3 regions of the Mycobacterium sp. MS1601 genome follow, and region 3 is predicted to be linked to each of the others. Evidence: riboswitches for the same ligand, from Rfam matches in the RefSeq annotation. Region 3 holds a riboswitch; each other region holds the start of a gene.
The links. A riboswitch is a leader RNA that binds a small molecule or an ion and turns the genes downstream of it on or off. The one in region 3 is predicted to bind cobalamin.
Positions count from the first base shown of each region.

Region 1: another riboswitch for cobalamin. It lies ahead of BVC93_RS12290 (ABC transporter substrate-binding protein); the one in region 3 lies ahead of cobN (cobaltochelatase subunit CobN).
Region 2: another riboswitch for cobalamin. It lies ahead of BVC93_RS22760 (FecCD family ABC transporter permease); the one in region 3 lies ahead of cobN (cobaltochelatase subunit CobN).

Region 1 is NZ_CP019420.1:2,514,829-2,521,509, reverse strand. Features, by position in the region: gene BVC93_RS12310 (LacI family DNA-binding transcriptional regulator) at 1-304, shown strand, start outside; gene BVC93_RS12305 (ABC transporter ATP-binding protein) at 318-1,094, opposite strand; gene BVC93_RS12300 (FecCD family ABC transporter permease) at 1,091-2,107, opposite strand; gene BVC93_RS12295 ((2Fe-2S)-binding protein) at 2,104-2,742, opposite strand; gene BVC93_RS12290 (ABC transporter substrate-binding protein) at 2,742-3,692, opposite strand; cobalamin riboswitch at 3,720-3,859, opposite strand; partial or broken gene BVC93_RS12285 (glycosyltransferase family 87 protein) at 3,833-5,434, opposite strand; partial or broken gene BVC93_RS12280 (transglycosylase domain-containing protein) at 5,431-6,681, opposite strand, start outside.
Region 2 is NZ_CP019420.1:4,714,177-4,720,857, reverse strand. Features, by position in the region: gene BVC93_RS22775 (class I SAM-dependent methyltransferase) at 1-328, opposite strand, end outside; gene BVC93_RS22770 (hypothetical protein) at 499-822, shown strand; gene BVC93_RS22765 (hypothetical protein) at 971-1,282, shown strand; cobalamin riboswitch at 1,881-2,063, shown strand; gene BVC93_RS22760 (FecCD family ABC transporter permease) at 2,230-3,261, shown strand; gene BVC93_RS22755 (ABC transporter ATP-binding protein) at 3,258-4,100, shown strand; gene BVC93_RS22750 (ABC transporter substrate-binding protein) at 4,090-5,184, shown strand; gene BVC93_RS22745 (heavy-metal-associated domain-containing protein) at 5,381-5,590, shown strand; gene BVC93_RS22740 (hypothetical protein) at 5,704-6,459, opposite strand.
Region 3 is NZ_CP019420.1:581,820-588,500, reverse strand. Features, by position in the region: gene BVC93_RS02770 (cytochrome P450) at 1-1,376, shown strand, start outside; gene BVC93_RS02765 (DUF3887 domain-containing protein) at 1,409-2,029, shown strand; cobalamin riboswitch at 2,256-2,379, shown strand; gene cobN (cobaltochelatase subunit CobN) at 2,409-5,984, shown strand; gene cobF (precorrin-6A synthase (deacetylating)) at 5,986-6,681, shown strand, end outside.

The DNA of each region.
Region 1 (6,681 bases), 1.9 Mb from region 3:
CGCGGTCCTCGACCGTCATCCCGAGACCACGGCGGCGGTGTTCACCTCCGACATCTACGCCGCCGCTGCGGTGCTGGCTGCGCGTCGGCGCGGTATCTCGGTACCGAATCAACTGGCGATCACCGGCTTCGGTGACTTCGAGGTGGCCCGCCACCTGGTGCCATCGTTGACCACCGTGCACGTCGATGCCGCAGAGATCGGCACCCGCGCGGCCCAACTGCTACTGGCACGTATGCAGGACTCACCCGTCGAGACCCCAGCCGTCGACGTGGGCTATCGGATTGTCCCCCGCGAATCCGCCTAGCAGACAGTCGGTCTCATCGGTCCGGATCGAAGCTGACATGCCGCCGGCCGGTCGCCGGGTTGGCGCCCACGGTGGCGGTGACGCCGTACACCTGTGCCAACAGCTCCGTTCGCAACACTTCCGCGGGAGTGCCCGCGGCCACCACCTGTCCGTGCCGCAGCACGTGGATGACATCGCAGTAGTGGGCGGCGAGGTTCAGGTCATGCAAGGCGACAACGGCCGTGACGCCGAGGCGCCGCGGTAGGGCCAGCGCATCGAACTGGTGCCGGATGTCGAGGTGGTTGGTCGGCTCGTCGAGCACCAGCAACCTCGGCTGCTGCGCCAGTGCGCGGGCGATCAGCACCCGCTGCCGTTCGCCACCGGACATCAACGCAAACGGCTGCCACCGCAGATGCAGCGCGCCGACGAGTTCGAGTGCCTGCTCGACAAGACGGTCATCGGTCGCGTCGTCGCGCTGGAACATTCTCTTGAACGGCGCACGCCCCATCGCCACGACGTCGTTGGCCCGCAAGTCGAAATCACCTGCCGTGTCCTGGAATACCACCGCCACACTGCGCGCGAACTCGCGGCTCGACAGAGCGGCGATGTCCACCCCGTCGAGCAACACCTGCCCCGCCGCCGGCGCCAGGACACGCACCAGCGCTCGCAGCAGGGTGGACTTGCCGCATCCGTTGGGTCCGACGATACCGACCACAGCGCCCGGCTCGGCAATGACCGACACACCGTCGACGACGAGCCGACCGCCAAGGCGAACCGACACCGCCCGCGCTTCCAGGTGCGCGGCACTCATGGCGCCACCGCGCGGCGGGCATCTCGGCGGATCAGCCACAGGAAAAATGGGCCGCCGCACAGCGCGGTCAGCACACCCACCGGGATCTCCTGGGGCGCGGCCAATGTGCGGGCCGCCACGTCCGCCAACACCAGGAACGACGCGCCGGCCAATGCGGTGGCAGGGAGCGCGCGTCGGTGATCACTGCCCACCACCAGGCGCATGGCGTGCGGCAGGATGAGCCCGACAAATCCGATCGGACCGCTGACCGCCACCAGCACACCGGTGACCAGTGAGGTCAGCACGAACATCCGAGCCCGAAACCTGTTGGCGTCCACGCCCATCGTGATGGCTGCTTCGTCACCGGCCAGCAGCACATTGAGCGTGCGGGACTGGGCCAACAGCACCGCCAAACCCGCCAGCACCACTCCCATGGGCAGCCACAACGATGCCCAGCTGGCCCCGCCCAGTCCACCGAGCAGCCACGTGAGCACCTGCCGCGCCTGGTCGCCGGTACGGGCCATGATCAACATCAGGCTGGTGACCGCAGACAGCACGTAAGCCACCGCCACCCCTGCGAGCACCAGACGGGTGGTGGTGATCTGACCACCCGCCCGCGACAGCAGATAGACCACCGCCAGCGCACCCAGTGAGCCGGCGAAGGCCGCCACCGACACCGAGGCGAAGCCGAAAATCGCCACGCCACTCAGGATCACAGCCACCGCGCCGACAGACGCTCCGGAGGACACACCCAACAGGTACGGGTCGGCGAGCGGATTGCGCACCAGCGCCTGCAGTGTCATCCCCACCACTCCCAGTCCGGAGCCCACCACCGCCCCCAGCAACACCCGGGGAGCTCGTGACTGCATCACGATGGTCTGATGCTGTGGCTCAACTGGCTGCCGCAGGAGCGCTTTGAGCACCTCCGAGGTAGGGACCGACACCGATCCCACGGCCAACCCGAGCATCACGGCGGCCACGAGTACCACCAACAGCACGAGGATCACCAGCGGATACGGTGGGTGGGTTCTCACGCAGGCACCTTGGGCAGCGGGCAGTCACTGCAGGTGCGCCCGGCGGCGGTGCGGTAGTACAGACAGCAGCTGCGGCGCTTCGGGGTAGCGACAGGACCGGTGAGACGGCCGGCCAACGGTGGCTGTTCCAGCAGCAGCGCGGTGGCGGCGTAGCACGACCTGGCGCGACTGGCCGAGCGCGCTGCCAGCACCAGCGCGGTGGCGGCGTTTCCCCACAGCAGTCCGTCGGCCATCTTGACCGTCGCCCGCAGAAGTTGATGAAACGGTGCCAACTGCACGTCGACGACGTTGCGGTACAGCAGCCCTGCCACCTCACCGGGAGTATCTGCCCTGGTGCCCACCGGCGCGGTGAAGCCGAGTATCAGGGTGCTGTCGTCGGCGCATCCGTACTTCAGTGCGGTCAGGTCCGGAACCACCCGGCCGAACGCCCACGCTCCCAACGACACTGCCCACAGGCGTTCGGCGAACTCGTACTGCAGAGCCGAGGCCGCCACCCGCGCCTCGGTGGTACCCAGCCGGGTCGCCCTGGCCTCCAGCGCCGCACCAAGATCGAAAGGTGGTGGTGCGCTGTCGAGTTGGGTCTCGAAGTACTCGCCGTACCGTGCGGCCCTGGACAACGCCGCAACCAGCGTCATCAGAACCTGTCGGGGTGCAGCTGGGCGGCCAGCTCCCCCACCGCATACGGTGCGCGGACGCCGAGCACCGCGTCCTGCAGGGTGAGCACCGCGAACCTGTCATTGCGGATGGCGGGGACATCGGCCAGCTCGGGCCTGCTCTTGAGAAAGGCCTTCTTCTCCTCCACCGACGGGGTACCGAAGTAGTCGTAGATGATGATGACCTCCGGGCTGCGGTCGATCACCTGCTCCCAGGACACGTCGGCAAAGGTGTCCTGCACGTCGGCGAAAACATTGCTGGCCCCGGCCAATTCGATGATCTGATTGCCGATGCCCTGGCCGCCCGCGGTGAACGCGGTGCCCTCACCGCTGTCGTAGACGAACGCCCGCAGCGGCGTGACGTCCTGTACGGCGCCGGAAGCTTCGGCCACACTGTTCTTCATCTCGTCGGTGAGGCTCGCGGCACGGTCTGCGACACCGAAGATACCGGCGATCCGGTCGACCTCGGCGTACACGTCCGCCATGGTGATCGGTGACGTGGCGCAGTACTCCGGGTTGAGATAGGTGGTGACACCGGCATCGGCGAACGCTTGCCGGGAGCGGCCCTGGGCCTCGTCGAATGCGCTGTTGTAACCGCCGTACACAAAATCGGGATCGACCGCGATCACCTGCTCGAAAGACGCGTCCTTGTCCGAGATCTCCGGGATCGCCTCATAGGCCGCGGTGTACTGCGGCAACGGTGGATTGTCCGGATAGACCGTGCCGACCATCGAATCCTGCAGCCCGAGTGCGAGCATCATTTCGGTGGCGTGCTGATAGTAGCCCACTGCCCGGGTGGGCGGTTGGTCGACGGTAACCTGCACCCCGCAGTTGTCGATCGCGGAAGTTGTTGCCGTATCAGGGGTTTGGGAGCCACACCCGACAAGCAGTGCGGCGGCGGCGAGAAAGGTCAGGCAGGTGCGTGCAGACACGATTGACTCCATCCGGGATGTCCTCGTCCCAGAGCAGGGCGTCCGGCGGGGGCAGTATCGGACTCCCGGGTTCTACCCGGTCACCGTGGCGGGACCGCGCCGGATTCACACCGGCTTCCTGCTTGCCCATCGGAGCCGGCGGGTTGACCGGCAGTGCTGACAGTAACCGATCTGGGCCGCAGCCACGACGGCAACCAGGACGGTGGGGCATCGGGGGCGCGATCGAACAACCCACCTGACGGGTCGTCGATGCGCCCACCCCAGCGCACCAGGTCCTCGGCGGGGCGGTAGATCTGCCGGATCACCAGGACGCAGAGCCCGACAACCGCGAGGTCCCGCAACAGCACGGTGGTGGTGAGGGCCTGCTCGGGCAGCCCTTTGTTCTGCTCACCGAAGAGGTACAGCATCCGCGGCACCCACACCAGCGCGTCGATGGTCATCCAGGCCAGCAGGAGCCGACGGTGCGGCAACGCCAAGACCGCCAATGGCACCAGCCACAGCGAGAACTGCGGACTCCACACCTTGTTGGTCAGCAGGAAAGCCGCCACCACCAGGAGAGCCAACTGTGCCAACCTCGGCCGCTGTGGCGCCGTCAGGGCAATGTAGACGATGGCGGCGCAACACAATCCGAACAACAGTGCCGTGACGGTGTTGAGAATCGCCGGCGGCTCCCAGAACCCGAGATCGGCGTCGAAACCCGGCCAGCCGGTGAAGCTTCCGAACACGTTGTACAACGAGTCCATGTCCTCACCGCGGCGGCTGTTGAGTCGGAAGAACTCTGCCCACCCGGCCGGGAACAGCACCATGATCGGCAGGTTGACCACCAGCCACGCGGCCAGCGCCGCCGCCACCGTCTTTCCCGCCTCCGCCAGCCGATTCGACCTCAACGCCAGCGCCACGATGGGCAACAGCAGCAGCACCGGATAGAGCTTGGCCGCCACCCCGAGGCCGATCAGGACACCGGCCAACACCGGTTTTCGGCGTGCCCAGGCCAGCAACCCACCCATCGCGAAAGCCGTTGCCAGTGCATCGAAGTTGGTGAAGATCTGGAAGATCAGCAGGGGTGAACCGGCCACCAGCGCCGCGTCCCAGATGCGCCGCCCGGCCAGCATCGCGGTGGCCCACACCGTCGTCAGCCACGCCAGCGCCAGCCCGAACGCCGCGATGTTGAAGAACATCACCACTTCGGCGACGCCCGAGAGCACCGGCCACGACACCGCCCGCGTGAGCGCCGAATACGTCTTGGCCAATGCCATCGCCACGTACTGGTAGACACCGGTGATCACCGGATACTCCATGTAGCGAACAGCTGCGGTGCCGTCGTACTGGGTGCGGGGCTGGCCGTTCTCGTCGGTTTCCAACCAGCTCGACTTGTACGGGAACTTGCCCTGGCTCAACAACTCCGCGGTGTACAGCGGCACGGTGTCGGAATAGCACAAGCTGTAGTAGGCCCGCTGGTTCTCCCAGTTGGCCACCCGCTGATCAGCCGACCCGGTGCCAATGGTCTGCAGGCAGGGCGATTTTGTGGCCCACCCCAGCGCCAGGAACATCACGGCGATCACGAAGATGACCCGCAGCGGCGTGAAGAACCGCTGCCTGCCGATCAACGCGTGGCGTCCCACCGGGCCACCGACCACATCGGACATGGCCGACACCATCTTGTCGTTGCGGCTCGGAAGATCACGATCATCAGCGCTGCGGGTGTCCGAGGCCAGCCGCTGCGGCGAGACTTCTTCCGTCACGGAGCAGGCGGACCCGGCGGCGGAACAGGCGCAAGCGGATCACCCGGCGGCGGAACCGGAGCTCCGGGCACAGGAGGCGCACCCGGTGCCGGTGCGGGCACCGTCGTCGGCGGCCCCAGCGGAATGGTGATCCCGGGAGCGATCTCGAGACTCGGCTGGATCACCGTGCCGGGCGGGGGCGTCGGCGGTGCGGTCTCGGTGGGCCGTGGCGGCGGGGCAGCAGGCACACCGGCGTAGCCGCCGATCTCCGTCGGCTTGGGGAAGTCCTCGTTGTCGGTGCCGTCGAGCGCGCCGTCCATGGTCGCTTTCCAGATGTCCGACGGCAGCCCCGAACCGTAGACCGGCGAGCCCCATTGATTCTCCAGGGGTTTGGTGCCCTCGGTGGTGCCCACCCAGACCGCCGTCGACAGCGACGGGGTGTACCCGACCATCCACGCGTCACGGTTGTCGCCGGTGTCGCCGAGCTGGTTGGTGCCCGTCTTGGCCGCCGACTTCCGGCCCCGGCCAGATTGTGCCCGTTGGCATATCCGGCAATGGGCTGCATGGCGGCAGTGACGTTGTCGGCGACCGCCTTGTCGATGCGCTGCTCACCCTCGGTGTCCTGGTTGGCCGCGTCGAACAGCACCTGGCCCTGGGCGTTGACCACCTTCTGCACAAAATGTGGGCGATGGTAAACGCCGGAGTCAGCCAGCGTGGCGTACGCCGAGGCCATGTCGAGAACCCGGGATTGATACTGCCCCAACACCACACCGTTGTTCGGCGGGCCGCCCTGGCCGTCCTCACTGAGCGTGTGTTCCACCCCGGGGAAGCTCTCGGCGATACCGGCACGGTGCGCAGCGTCGGCGACGTCGGCCGGGCCGTTGTCGAGCTCCAGCATCAACCGGTAGAAACTGGTGTTCAGCGAACGCTTGAGTGCTTCGGCGATGTTGCAGGTGCCGCAGTTGCTGCCCTCGACATTGCTGATCTGGATGCCGTTGACCGTGAGCGGCGACGAGTCGACCTGATAGCCCAAACCTTTGCCCTGCTCGAGAGCAGCAACGAGGGCGAACACCTTGAACGACGAGCCGGTGGGCAGGCCGGCCTGGGCGAAGTCGAATCCGTTGGCGTCGGCGCCACCGTAGTAGGCCTTGATCGCGCCCGTCTTCGGATCGATGGACACCACCGCCGACCGCATGTCGGGATCCTGACCTTCCAGCGTTTCGGTGACCGCCGCTTCGGCCGCGCTCTGCGCCTTGGGATCAATGGTG
Region 2 (6,681 bases), 2.3 Mb from region 3:
GATCCACGGAGGCATCCGGTAACCAGTCGAGCGGGCGCGCCAGATCGTGGGTGCGGAAGCTGCCCTGCGGCACTCGGTGCGCACTCAGTTCCACCATGCGCGGGCTCTGGTCGAAACCGATCACCTCGGCACCACGCCTGGTGAGTTCCTCGGCGTAGAAGCCCGGGCCGCACGCGGCGTCCAGGACCGCCTTGCCTGCCACGTCCCCCAGTAGGGACAGACAGGCCGGGCGGTCGTAGTGGGCGTTGTAGAAATTCTCGCGGGCGTGGTCGGCGAACTCGTCGGCGAACACGTCGTACTGCGGGTGGGTTCCGACTTCCTTCGACACTCGCCCAAGTCTGCCAGGCGGCCATATTCTGCCAAGCCTGGTGCATTGGCTGCCAACCGGGAAATGGGGTGCTGACGTGCGCGGTTATGCCTGGCAGACCGGAACGAGAAACCCCTCCCGCCCCGATCCGAACACCACGTAGAAGAACCACCCAGAGAGAAGCAGAGATCATGACCAAGTTCGGATTCGCCACCGCCATCGCCACCGCCGCCACCGCCGCCTTCCTGGGATTGGCTGCCCCCGCGATGGCCGCCCCCACCGGAGCCGGCAACGCCCAAGACACCATCTCCAGCCTGCAAGACCAGGGCTACAAGGTGATCGTCAACCGCCTGTCGAACACCCCGTTGGCCGATGCCAGCGTCGTCTCCGTCGGTGCAGGCCCGACCTTCCAGCACACCAACGCCAACAACCGCAGCGAAGGCGGCTACAGCCCCAACGCCGACAACCAATTCGCCCCCGACAACGTCAAGACCGTCTACGTCAACGTCCGCTGAGCAGACGAACTCGAGAAAGCTCCCCTAACTCATGGGGAGCTTTGTCGTTGTCGGGTAGTGGATTACGCGTGCTTATCGCGCTCACCCGCTCCAGGCTGTGCACAGGCCGGATCAGTTCGCCGGTCAGCTACACGAAAGAAGTACGACCATGAAGATCTACTCCATTGCCGCAGCCGCAGCCCTGTCCGCAGGCGTCATCACATTGGCCGCGCCGGCGGCCGCCGCACCGTCCGGTGTCGGCAGCGCGGCGGACACCATCGCCAACCTAAAAGCTCAGGGCTACACGGTGGTGGTGAACCGGCTCTCCGACGTGGAGCTTGCCGACGCCAAAGTGGTGTCGGTGGGTGTGGGCCCGACGTTCATCCACACCGAGTCCGTCAACGGGACCCAGGATTACACCGGCTACGACCGGCAGTTCGCGCCGGTCAGGGTGACAACCGCGTACGTCAACGTGCGGTGAGCAGATTCGGTGGGGAACGTCTGGACGATGTTCCCCACCGAGTCCGCGGCACGATAACTCCGACGTGTTATGGACCAGACCTCACAAGCACCATGTTGACCTGGAGTCAGAAGCGCTCATGCCGCTCTGGCCGACCAGTCAGTGCTGCGTCGGGCCAAGGCGATCTCGCAGTGCTCGAACGTGACGTCCGTGTCATCCCATTTGGTTACTACACAGTGCGTTTCGCCTTCGGCCATCACCACCAGTGTGTCGTGGCGCGCATTGCCCGGGTCTTGCCCGGCGCGAAGGTCGCCTCGACGGCCGGTTCTTTTCGTGAGGATCTGACCATCTTCGCGACGGGTTTGTGTCGTTGTATGTCAACCCCTTTGGGGTTGGCAGTTGCGCAGCTGCTGTCGTGGCCCGCGAAGGACTCGGTGGCCGTGGTCGTGGAACAGGCTGTCGATCGCGGAGAAGTACGAGAGTGGACCAACACATCGGAGCGGGTGGATCCGCGCGGCGCAATCGGCAGTGGTTCAAGACGCCCGTCGGGCCCACGTTCGGCTTCCACTTCGGGACGCGCCGGGCACTGAGGGCTGACGCCGACGGCGATGATGAGATAACCTGCGCCGTTGAGAGTGGTTACATCCGTGCAGTGCGGGTGTCGGGGAACCCGGTGCGACTCCGGGGCTGACGCGCAACGGTATGGGGAACGTGCTCGACATCGGCGACCTGGCAATCCAGGGAAGCCCTCGGGTGTCGACGATCCCCGAGTCCGAATACCTGCCGCTCTCGGTTGTGTCCACCGTGTATCTCGCGAATAGATACCCCGGCATAGCGAGGTCAGAGTTGTTCATCCCCCTCAGCGGTCAGCGCACCGCCAGCTGCGTGTCCTGGTGGCCGGCAGTCCGGAGGTGACAGTCCGCGAAGAAAGAGCGTTCCTTCGCGACGAACATGCCTCGGTTGCCACCGTGCGCCGAGCGCCGGTTGTTGCGTTGACAACGGTGCTCGCCGTTCTCACGCTGCTGAGCATCGTTGTTTCGGTGGCCTTCGGCGCCGAGGACATCCCACTGCGTGACGTGTGGAACGTCGTCGTGGGCCGCTTCACCGGCGCCACCGGTGTTCCGGGGTTTGACACCATCGTGTGGGAGCTTCGCCTGCCGCGCTCGATACTTGCAGCGTTGGTCGGTGCGGGTCTGGCCCTGGCTGGCGCCCTCATGCAGGCGTTGGTCCGCAACCCGCTGGCAGAGCCGTACCTACTCGGTGTGTCAGCAGGCGCCTCAGTGGGTGCAACCGCCGTGATCACCCTCGGTGCACTCTCATCGTTGGGAGTCTGGGCGCTGTCGGGCGCCGCGCTCATCGGTTCTACGGTGGCCACGCTCACCGTGTATGCGGTGGCACGTGCCCAAGGCGGCCTCACAGCACTGCGCCTGATCCTCTCCGGGGTGGTGCTGTCGTCGGCGTTCATGGCGCTGTCGTCACTGCTCGTCTTCACCGCCGGCGATCCGCACGCCGCCGAAAGTGTCATGTTCTGGCTGCTGGGCAGCGTTGCGGGAGCGACGTGGGCGAAGATTCCCCTCACGGCAGCGGTGGTGCTGGTGTCGTTCGTTGCTGCCCTGCTCATTCACTCCTGGCTCGACGCCTACTCCGTCGGTGCCGACACCGCGGCATCGCTGGGCGTACCGGTGCGGGCAGTGCGGAACGCGTTGTTCGCGGTCCAGGCGGTGCTCGTCGGTGTCCTGGTTGCCGTTTCCGGCGGAATCGGGTTCGTCGGACTCATCGTGCCCCACGCGGCCCGCATGCTCGTCGGCGCCACCCACCGCGCAATGCTGCCGGTCTCGGTCAGCATTGGAGCGCTCTTCATGGTGTGGGTCGACGTGATCTCACGCGAAGTCGCGGCACCACGGGAGATGCCCCTGGGGATCATCACCGGCCTCGTCGGCGCGCCCGTGTTTCTCTATTTGATGGGGCGGCGACGCTACCAGTTCGGCAACAACACATGAGCGCACCGCCAACCGCACCCCCGGCGACGGGCGTGACGGTGAGCGCACACGGCGTGCTCTGTCGCCGCGGCAGCAGAACAGTGGTGTCCGGTGTGGACCTGACGGTGGCTGCCGGGACGCGGCTGGCGGTCATCGGCCCCAACGGCGCCGGCAAGAGCACTTTGCTGCGCGCCCTGTCCGGTCTCGACGCACCGTCAGCGGGAACAGTCCTGGTTGAAGGCAGGGACTTGTATCGGATGCCGGCCCGAGAGCGAGCGCGCACCATCGCAGTGGTCGGACAAGAGGAGCGACCCTCAGGCGAACTGACCGTCGCCGAGGCCGTGGGTCTGGGCAGGACCCCTTACCGGAACCCGTGGGCAGGCGCCGTTTCCGGAGAGCGGGACATCATTGACGGCGCCCTCAGCGCCGTCGGTCTGCAGGGGTGGGGCAACCGACCGTGTGTCCAGCTTTCTGGTGGTGAACGTCACCGGGTCGTCCTGGCCCGCGCGTTGGCACAGCGAACATCCGTTCTTGTCCTTGACGAACCCACTAACCATCTCGACGCCTCGTGGCGACTGAGATTCATGCAGATACTCGACGACCTCCGATGCACCGTCATCGCTGCGATGCACGATCTCGACTTGGTGATGCGGCATTTCGATGCGGTCGCGGTCGTGGCCGGCGGCCGGGTGTACGCCCAGGGGTCACCCTCTGAAGTTCTCACCTCTGCCCTCTTGCGGCAGGTCTTCGGTGTTGCCGGCGACATCATCGTCCATCCGACGACCGGCCGTTTCCATCTGTTACTCACCCATGCCGAACTGGCGTCAAACCATCATGAGGAGCACAACAATGGCGTATAGATTTCGATCCCCTTTCGCGACGCGACCGGCGATACACCTGGCGGTCTGCGCCGTCCTCCTCGGTGCAACCTCGGGATGCACGTCCCAGGCGGAGACGACCACGACAGCGGACACCGTGACTGTCACCAACTGCGGCAAGGAAGTCACCTACGAGCAGCCGATTGACCGGTTGTTCGTCAACGACGGAGGAATGATCGCGATCGCGTTGGCAGCCGGCGCCCGCAATCAGATGAACGCGGTCAGCTCCATGAGCCGCGACGCCGCGGTTCTTCGCCTCAAATACGGTTCTCAAGTAGACGGTCTCAACGAAGTGGCTCCGGAGCAACCGACGCTGGAGAACATCGTCGGCGCCGACCCACAAGTCCTGTTCGCCGGATACAACTACGGCATGGGCGAGGAACGGGGAATAACCCCGGACATCCTTGCAACGCATGGAATCGCGGTCTATCAGCTGTCTGAAGCATGCCTGCAAGTCGACGGACAGCCCGTTCGCGGCACCATGGACCCGTGGCTCGCCCTTGACACCGATTTGCGCAACATCGGAACTCTGACAAACAACGCGCACACGGGTTCTCAAGCAGCCGAAGACATCGCCGCCAGGCTGGAAGCCTTGCGTGCCGCACCGCAACCCGAGAAGAAACCCACCATCTTCCTGTTCGACAGCGGTAGCGACACGGTGTTCTCCTCGGGAGCCTTCGGTGGACCCCAAGGAATCATCGACGCCGCCGGAGCACGCAACGCCACCGAAGACATCCAAGACACCTGGACAACCGTGAGCTGGGAGCGGATCGCCACCGCAGATCCAGACCTCATCGTCTTCGTCGACTATCCGGGTCAGACTGTCGAAGACAAGATCGCCGCCCTTCGCAGCAACCCCGCCAGCCGAAACCTCAAAGCGGTTCAGGAAAACCGGTTCGTCAACCTTCCCTACGCCATGTGGGTTTCCAGCCCGCTGAACATCGACACTGCAGAGATTCTGCGGGCGGTGCTCGAAAACCATGATCTCGCACCACAATCAGGCATCAAGCCAACCCTGGACGCGACGCAGCTCAACCTCCCGGGAAACGACTGGCTCACCCCATGAGCACGTGCCACCGGACGTTCGGACAGGGAGGCTTTCCACCGAGGCTCTGACGTCGGCCAGACAGGAACGGCGGGCAGCCCTGAGAGTGGCAGGTCGACCGCAGTTTGGCGGCGGGTAGACCGGACCCACCATACCCCGAGGGGGTATGGTGGGTGTGCGGTAGTCAACTGCTGCACACAACGGGAAGGGCACCACCGTGAGCACCACCATCAATGTCGCCGTGGCGGGCATGACCTGCGGCCACTGCGCTTCGTCGGTCAGCAAGGAAATCCGAGGCATCGAGGGAGTCACCGAGGTGGAAGTCAACGTTGACACTGGCGAGGTCGCCATCTGCGCTGATCGCGACCTAGACGCCGCCGCCATCGACGCCGCGGTCCAGAAGGCCGGGTACAGCCTGGCGGGCTGAGTATCCGATCACCGACCTCGGTTCATGAAACTGCGAAACCGCCGCAGTGGCAGAAATTACCGACCTGGCCGCCGTAGTTTCATGCCACTACTCCCAGCGGCCGCCCTCGGCGATCAGTGGTCATGGTCGTGATGGTCATGGGCGTCGTTCGACGCCGGCGGGGCTGGGATTTCCACGGACTCTGACGGTGCCACCAGGGTGGCGTTGGCTTTCTCCACCGGCGCCGAGGTGGGCGAATTCGGGGGGTCGCTGTGATGATCGTCCGCCCGTTCGACGTGAGGCCCGTGATGACCGGCCTCCGCGCCTGCCGGCCCGTCGTGGTCGTGTCGAAGACCGGACGCAACTCCCACCGTGGAGGCCAGCGCGATCACGCTGACGGCACCGAGAAGGACCACGGCGCTGGCGAAGCCCGTGACCGGCTCACCGCGCAGGCCGCGGTACCACACCCAGCCCGCACCCATCACCACATAAATCTGCAGCAGGAGAGCACACAGGTCCGCACCTTGGATGGACTCGGCCTCCCCGGCGTGCGGACCGAACGGGGCCCCTGCGGTCCGCGACAACGCCCACACCGCAATCGCTGCGAGATTGAGCGTTATCCCCGCGGCAAGAACTGACGTCGTGGCGCGGACGAGCACCGCCCATGCCCAAATCAGTTGGAACGTAGCGAGACCGACAAAAAACACGCCGGCCGGCATCCATTCGTGCCAGTGTGTAGGGACGACGGCGAAATGAATGACAGCGGCCCCCAGCGAGGCCAGCGCAGCGAGGCGGGCTGCCAGCCTGCTGTCGGTCTTGCGTTCGGTTCTTGGTGCCACTTGTCCGATGATGACAGCAGCGGGCTCGAGGACATCTGCGCGACACCACATCTCAACCGGACCGAGATTCTTCCGTCACTCGACGGGCAAGCTCACGGGCGGCTGCTGGCCAAACCGACGTCCGGTCCGCACAACTCATCGCGGCTCGAACCCACTGGCGCTCTTGCAGTTCGGAAGGAACAAACGGTCGGCGGTCACGGCGCGCCAAGTGTTGTCGACGTGCGTCTGGGAAATTGCGCCCTTTGAGTGCCCTGGGATGCGGGTTTCTCCAGG
Region 3 (6,681 bases):
CACACCCTCCGCGCCGGGTCCCGCTGCTGGGGGACATCTTCAGCTTCCGGGGCAGCGAGCCCGCCCAGTCGGTGGCCGATCTGGCCGCCCAATTGGGTCCGCTGTTCGAATTCGCCTTCCTGGGGGCACGATACGTGGTGGCCGCCGGCGCGGAAGTGGTCACCGAACTCAATGACGAGAGCCGGTTCTGCAAGCACCTCGGGCCGGACATGGTGGCGCTGCGGGTGGTCGGTGGGGACGGGTTGTTCACCGCTGACAACGACGAACCCAACTGGCGCAAGGCCCATCAGCTGCTGATGCCTGCCTTCTCTCAGGCGGCGATGCGGCGCTACCACCCGACGATGCTGGCCGCCGCGACCGAACTGACCGATGCCTGGGACACCGCCTGCGAGAACGGAGCCTGCGTCGACGTCTCCGCCGACACCACCCGCGTCACGCTGGAGACCATCGGCCGGTGTGCGGCGGGCTACTCGTTCGGCGCGTTTCAGTCGGACCGTCCCCACCCCTTCGTGGAGAACATGGTCGAGGCGCTGGTGGGTTCGGACCGCCTCGGGGTGTTCCGGGCGACCTTCCTGCCGAAGTTCGTCGGTGACCGCTATGAACGCAAAGTCAGGCGCCACGCCGCCCAGATGCACCGGGTGGCCGACGAGATCATCGCCGGGCGCAGAAGCGAAGGGCTGGGTCACCATGACGACCTACTGGAGATCATGCTGGCCCCCGATGCCCCGCTCGACGAGGCCAACATCCGCTACCAGCTGATCAACTTCCTGGTTGCTGGGCATGAAACCACTTCGGGTGCACTGTCTTTCGCGATCTACTTTCTTTCGACGCATCCTGAGGTGTTTGCGCGGGCCCGCCACGAAGTGGATCGGGTGTGGGGTGAGGCCGATGAGCCCGACTTCGAGCAGATCGCCAAACTGAGATACGTCCGCCGAGTGCTCGACGAATCGCTGCGGTTGCAACCCACGGTGCCTGCGTACTATCGGGCGGCGCGTGAGGACACCGTGCTGGCGGGCCGGTACAGGATGCGCAAGGGGGAGTGGGCCCTGGCGTTGACGACGACGTTGCACCGCGATCCGCGTTGGAGTGGACCGGGTTTGGCCACGGTGGACGAGTTCGACCCGGATCGCTTTGCGCCGGTACATCTTCGGTCCCGGCCCGCCCAACTGTACAAGCCGTTCGGCACCGGTGAGCGGGCGTGCATAGGACGGCAGTTCGCGTTGCACGAGGCCGTGCTGGTACTCGGCACGCTGATCCGGCGCTACGACCTGGTGGCCGACCCCGGCTACACGCTCACAGTGGCTGAGCGGCTGACGCTGATGCCGAAGGGTTTCCGGTTGGGGCTCCGGCGGCGAGTTCTGTCAAGAAAATATTGACGAATGGCCGGAAGTCAATCTAATCTTGACGTATGTCCGCTTCCTTTACCGCGACGGGCCAGCAGCTCCACCGCCAGCTCGGTCAGATCCTGGCTGCGCCCGTATTGCGTGACGACAACGATCCGCTCGAGTTGGTGCGCGCGGCGCACGATGTCCAGGGCATGGCGGAGGCGTTGCTGGCCGCAGCTGTGCTCCAGGCACGAGACGAGGGCCGGACATGGCAGGAGATCGGCGGAGTGCTGGGTGTCTCGCGCCAAGCCGCTTTCCAGCGCTACGGCAAGCCGATCGATCCGAGAACGGGAGAAACCATGAACACCACTGCTCTTGCCGGAGCCGACGAACTGGCCGCCGCGGTCATCGACGATCTCGCTGGAGTCCGCTGGGCCGATGTCAGCGCTCGCTTCGATGCCACGATGCGCGAACGCCTCTCCGAGGAGGGGCTGGCCGAGGCCTGGGTGCACATCGTGGGGTTGGCCGGGGCGTACGAGAGTCGGGGCAAGACCGATGTCATGCGGGCCGGGGACTTCACGGTCACCAACACGCCATTGGCTTTCGAGGCCGGTGATTATGTCGCTCGCATCACCTTCCGGGACGACCGGACGATTGCCGGGTTGTTCCTCCTCGACGCTGATGCGGCCCAAGCGCACCAGTAGCGTGAACACGACAGTTGCCACCAGGGGCCTGCCATGAACCTGCGCCCGTGCACACGTCTTTCCCGTTGAAAGACTCCATCATTCAGATTCCGCCGGCTCCCGGAGTTGACGACCTCGGTTCGGAGAGTGTGAGGGGTTTGGAGATCGGGAAGCGATGCCGGGCGGTGGCCGCCGGGTGTCGGGTGCGTGGTGGCGATGTCCTGGCGTCCTCTCCGGGGGACACCTACACTAAGCTGATTCCCGCACACCTCGTGGAACAGGAACCCGGTGCGAATCCGGGGCGGTTGCGCCACTGTGAGATTCCGTTTACGGGGTCCCAGCCAGACACTGGCCACGAGGATCCACAGTTGAGGGGCGCCAACCCCCGGGGAGATCGATCATGCCTGATGACGTGACCCGTATTGCTTTGTTGTCCACCTCGGACACCGATCTGCTCTCGGCCCGCGCCAGCGGAGCGGCGTACAGCCTCGGCAACCCGGCGCGCCAGCCGTTGGAGCCGGTGCTCGACGGCGCCGACGTGGTGGTGATGCGGGTGCTGGGGTCCTCCGACGAGATCCGCGCCGAACTGGAGACCCTGCGGGCCAGCGGCCTGCCGATGGTGATCCTCGGCGGGGAGCGCCAGCCCAGCCCCGAGCTGATGGAGAACTCGACGGTGCCCATTGGGCTGGCGGCCCAGGCCCACGTCTATCTCGCCGAAGGCGGCCCGGCCAATCTCGGGCAACTTCACGCATTCCTCTGCGACACCGTGCTGCTCGGCGGCGACGGCTTCGAACCGCCCGCCGTGATCCCGGACTGGGGCTACGCCGACCGCCCTGCGCAGGCCGACGGCAAATCGAGAGTGGGCATCCTCTACTACCGGGCCCACGAGATCAGCGGCAACGCCGGGTTCGCGCACGCACTGGCCGACGCCATCGACGCCACCGGCGAGGCCGTGGGCGTCCCACTCTTCGCGTCGTCGCTGCGCAGCGCGCCCGAGGAACTCTACGAGGCGTTCTCCACGTTGGACGCGCTGATCGTCACCGTGCTCGCCGCTGGCGGATCCAGGCCCGCCGGCGTCAGCGCCGGCGGCGACGACGGGTCCTGGGACATCGAGCGGCTGGCCGCCCTGGACATCCCGGTGCTGCAGGGCCTGTGTCTCACCTCGTCTCAGCAGGACTGGGAGGCCAACGACGACGGCGTGACCCCACTGGACTCGGCGAACCAGATCGCCATCCCGGAGTTCGACGGCAGGGTGATCACGGCGCCGTTCTCGTTCAAGGAGATCGACGAGGACGGCCTGCCGCACTACGTCGCCGACGCCGAACGCTGCGCGCGGGTGGCCGGTATCGCCGTCAACCATGCCCGGCTGCGCCGGGTTCCCAACGGCGACAAGAAGCTTGCTCTGGTCCTCTCGGCGTATCCCACCAAGCATTCCCGGGTCGGAAACGCCGTGGGTCTGGACACCCCGGCCTCGACCGTGCGCCTGCTGCACCGACTGGCTGCGGCGGGGTACGACGTGGGTGACGGTTTCGGCGTGCTCGGAATCGACGACGAGACCGAGGCCGGTGACAAGCTGATCCACACCTTGATCGCCGCGGGTGGGCAGGACGAGGAATGGCTCACCACAGCCCAACTCACCGACGCGCATGTGACGGTCAGTGCCCAGCAGTACGCCGCGTGGACCGCGGACCTGCCCGCGGGTCTGCGCGGGGAGATGGAGCAGGCGTGGGGCCCGGCGCCCGGCAAACTGTTCGTCAACGATGCCGGTGACATCGTGCTGGCCGCGTTGCGGGCAGGCAACATCGTGCTGATGATCCAGCCGCCCCGCGGTTTCGGCGAGAACCCGGTGGCCATCTACCACGATCCCGATATGGCGCCGAGTCATCACTACCTGGCTGCATACCGTTGGCTGGAGCAGGGTTTCGGTGCGCACGCGGTGGTACACCTGGGTAAGCACGGGTCCCTGGAATGGCTACCCGGCAAGAACGCCGCGCTCTCGGCTGACTGCGCCACCGACGCCACCATCGGCAGCCTGCCGCTGATCTACCCGTTCCTGGTCAACGACCCCGGTGAGGGCGCGCAGGCCAAGCGTCGCGCACACGCCACCATCGTCGATCACCTGATTCCGCCGATGGCTCGCGCCGAGACCTACGGCGACATCGCGCGACTGGAACAGCTTCTCGACGAGTACGGCAACATCGCCTCGATGGACCCGGCCAAACTACCGGCCATCCGAGGTGAGATCTGGAATCTCATGCGCGCTGCCGAGATGCACCGCGACCTCGGCCTCGATGACCGTCCGGAAGACGAAGAGTTCGACGACTTCCTGCTGCACGTCGACGGATGGCTGTGTGAGATCAAGGACGCCCAGATCCGCGACGGCCTGCACGTGCTCGGCGGCGCTCCCGTCGGGCCGGCGCGGGTCAACCTGGTGCTGGCGATTCTGCGGGCCGCCCAGGTGTGGGGTGGCCGCGACCACGCCGTGCCGGGGCTGCGCGCCGCGCTCGGTCTGAAAGAGGACGCCGAGACAGCCGCTGTCGACGAGATCGAGACCCGCGCCCGCGGACTCGTCGAAGCCATGGACGCCGCCGGCTGGGATGCCGCCGTCGCGACCACTCTGCACGACGACCCCGAGGTGCAGTCGGTGCTGCGGTTCGCCGCTACCGAGGTGGTGCCCCGGTTGGCGGGCACCGTCGGTGAGCTCGACGCCGTACTGCACGCTCTCTCAGGTGGATTCGTGCGCCCCGGACCTTCTGGATCGCCGCTGCGCGGTTTGGTGAACGTGTTGCCGACGGGCCGCAACTTCTACACCGTCGATCCCCGCGCGGTGCCGTCACGCCTGGCCTGGCAGACCGGCCAGGCGATGGCCGAATCGCTGGTGGCTCGTTACCTCGACGACACCGGTGCCTATCCGGAGTCGGTGGGTCTGTCGGTGTGGGGCACCAGCGCCATGCGTACCTCCGGTGACGACGTGGCCGAAGTGCTTGCGCTGCTGGGTGTTCGACCGGAATGGGACGAGGCCTCGCGACGGGTCAGCCGGCTGGAGATCATGTCCCTGCAGGAACTCGGCCGACCGCGCATCGATGTGACGGTCCGGATCTCCGGGTTCTTCCGCGACGCCTTTCCGCATGTGGTGGCGATGCTCGACGACGCCGTACGCATGGTCGCCGCACTCGACGAGCCGGACGAGCAGAACTTCGTCGCGGCCCACGCGCGCGCCGATATGGCTGATCACGGCGACGAACGCAGGTCTACCACAAGAATTTTCGGATCAAAACCGGGTTCGTATGGCGCCGGTATCCTGCAGGTGATCGAGGCCGGCACCTGGCGTGACGACAAAGACCTGGCCGAGGTGTACACCGCGTGGGGCGGGTTCGCCTACGGTCGTGGTCTCGACGGGGTGGCCGCCGCCGATGACATGCGCACCAACTATTCGCGCATCAAGGTGGCAGCCAAGAACATCGACACCCGCGAACACGACATTGCCGACAGCGATGACTACTTCCAGTACCACGGCGGCATGGTGGCCACCATTCGTGCGCTCACCGGTTCCGATCCCAAGGCCTACGTGGGGGATTCCACGACACCGGATGCGGTGCGCACCCGGACCCTGGCCGAGGAGACCGCTCGGGTTTTCCGGTCCCGGGTGGTGAACCCCCGCTGGATCTCCGCCATGCGAAAGCACGGGTACAAGGGCGCCTTCGAGCTTGCCGCCACGGTCGACTACCTGTTCGGTTTCGACGCCACCGCCGGGGTGGTGCACGACTGGATGTACGAGAAGCTCGCAAGCGAGTACGTGCTGGATCCGACGAACCGTGAATTCCTGGACAAATCCAACCCATGGGCGCTGCAGGGCATCGTCGAGCGACTGCAGGAAGCGGCCGACCGGGGGCTGTGGGCCGAGCCCTCACCGGAGACGCTGGCGGCGCTGCAGCAGGCCTACCTGGAGGTCGAAGGCGACCTCGAGGACCGCTGAGATGATCACCCTACGGATTCTCGGGGTCGGAATGGGACCCCAGCACATCACGGCCGAGGTCGCCGCGGCGCTGCAATCGGTCGACTACGTGCTGGCCGCCGACAAGAGCGACGGCTCAGGGAACGACCGAGACGGCCTGCTGGCGCTGCGGCGCGAAATCCTCGCGGCGTACGGCGGCGCACCCGTGGTCGCGGTTCGCGATCCCGAACGAGACCGCTCCGCGGAGCTGAGCACCACTGGTTATGAAGGCGCCGTGGCGGATTGGCACACCGCACGGGCGCAGCGGTATGCCGAGATCCTGCGTGAGCGCGGAGGAACGGCGGCGTTCCTGGTCTGGGGTGATCCGTCGCTGTACGACTCGACGATTCGGATCGCCGAGTTGGTGCGTGAACTCGGGGTTCCGGTGGACATCGAGGTGCTGCCGGGAATCAGTGCTCCACAGCTGTTGGCGGCCCGGCACCGGATCGTGTTGCACGAGGTGGGTCGTCCGGTGCACATCACCACCGGCAGACGGCTGCAGGAGGCGGTGGCGTCCGGCCAGGACAACATCGTCGCGATGCTCAATCCGCCACCCGAACGGCTCGACCTGTCCGGTCTGCAGGACTGGATGTTCTGGTGGGGCGCCAATCTCGGCGCTCCCGGTGAACGGCTGATCAGCGGACGCCTCGGCGAGGTGTACCCCGCGATGGTCGCGGCA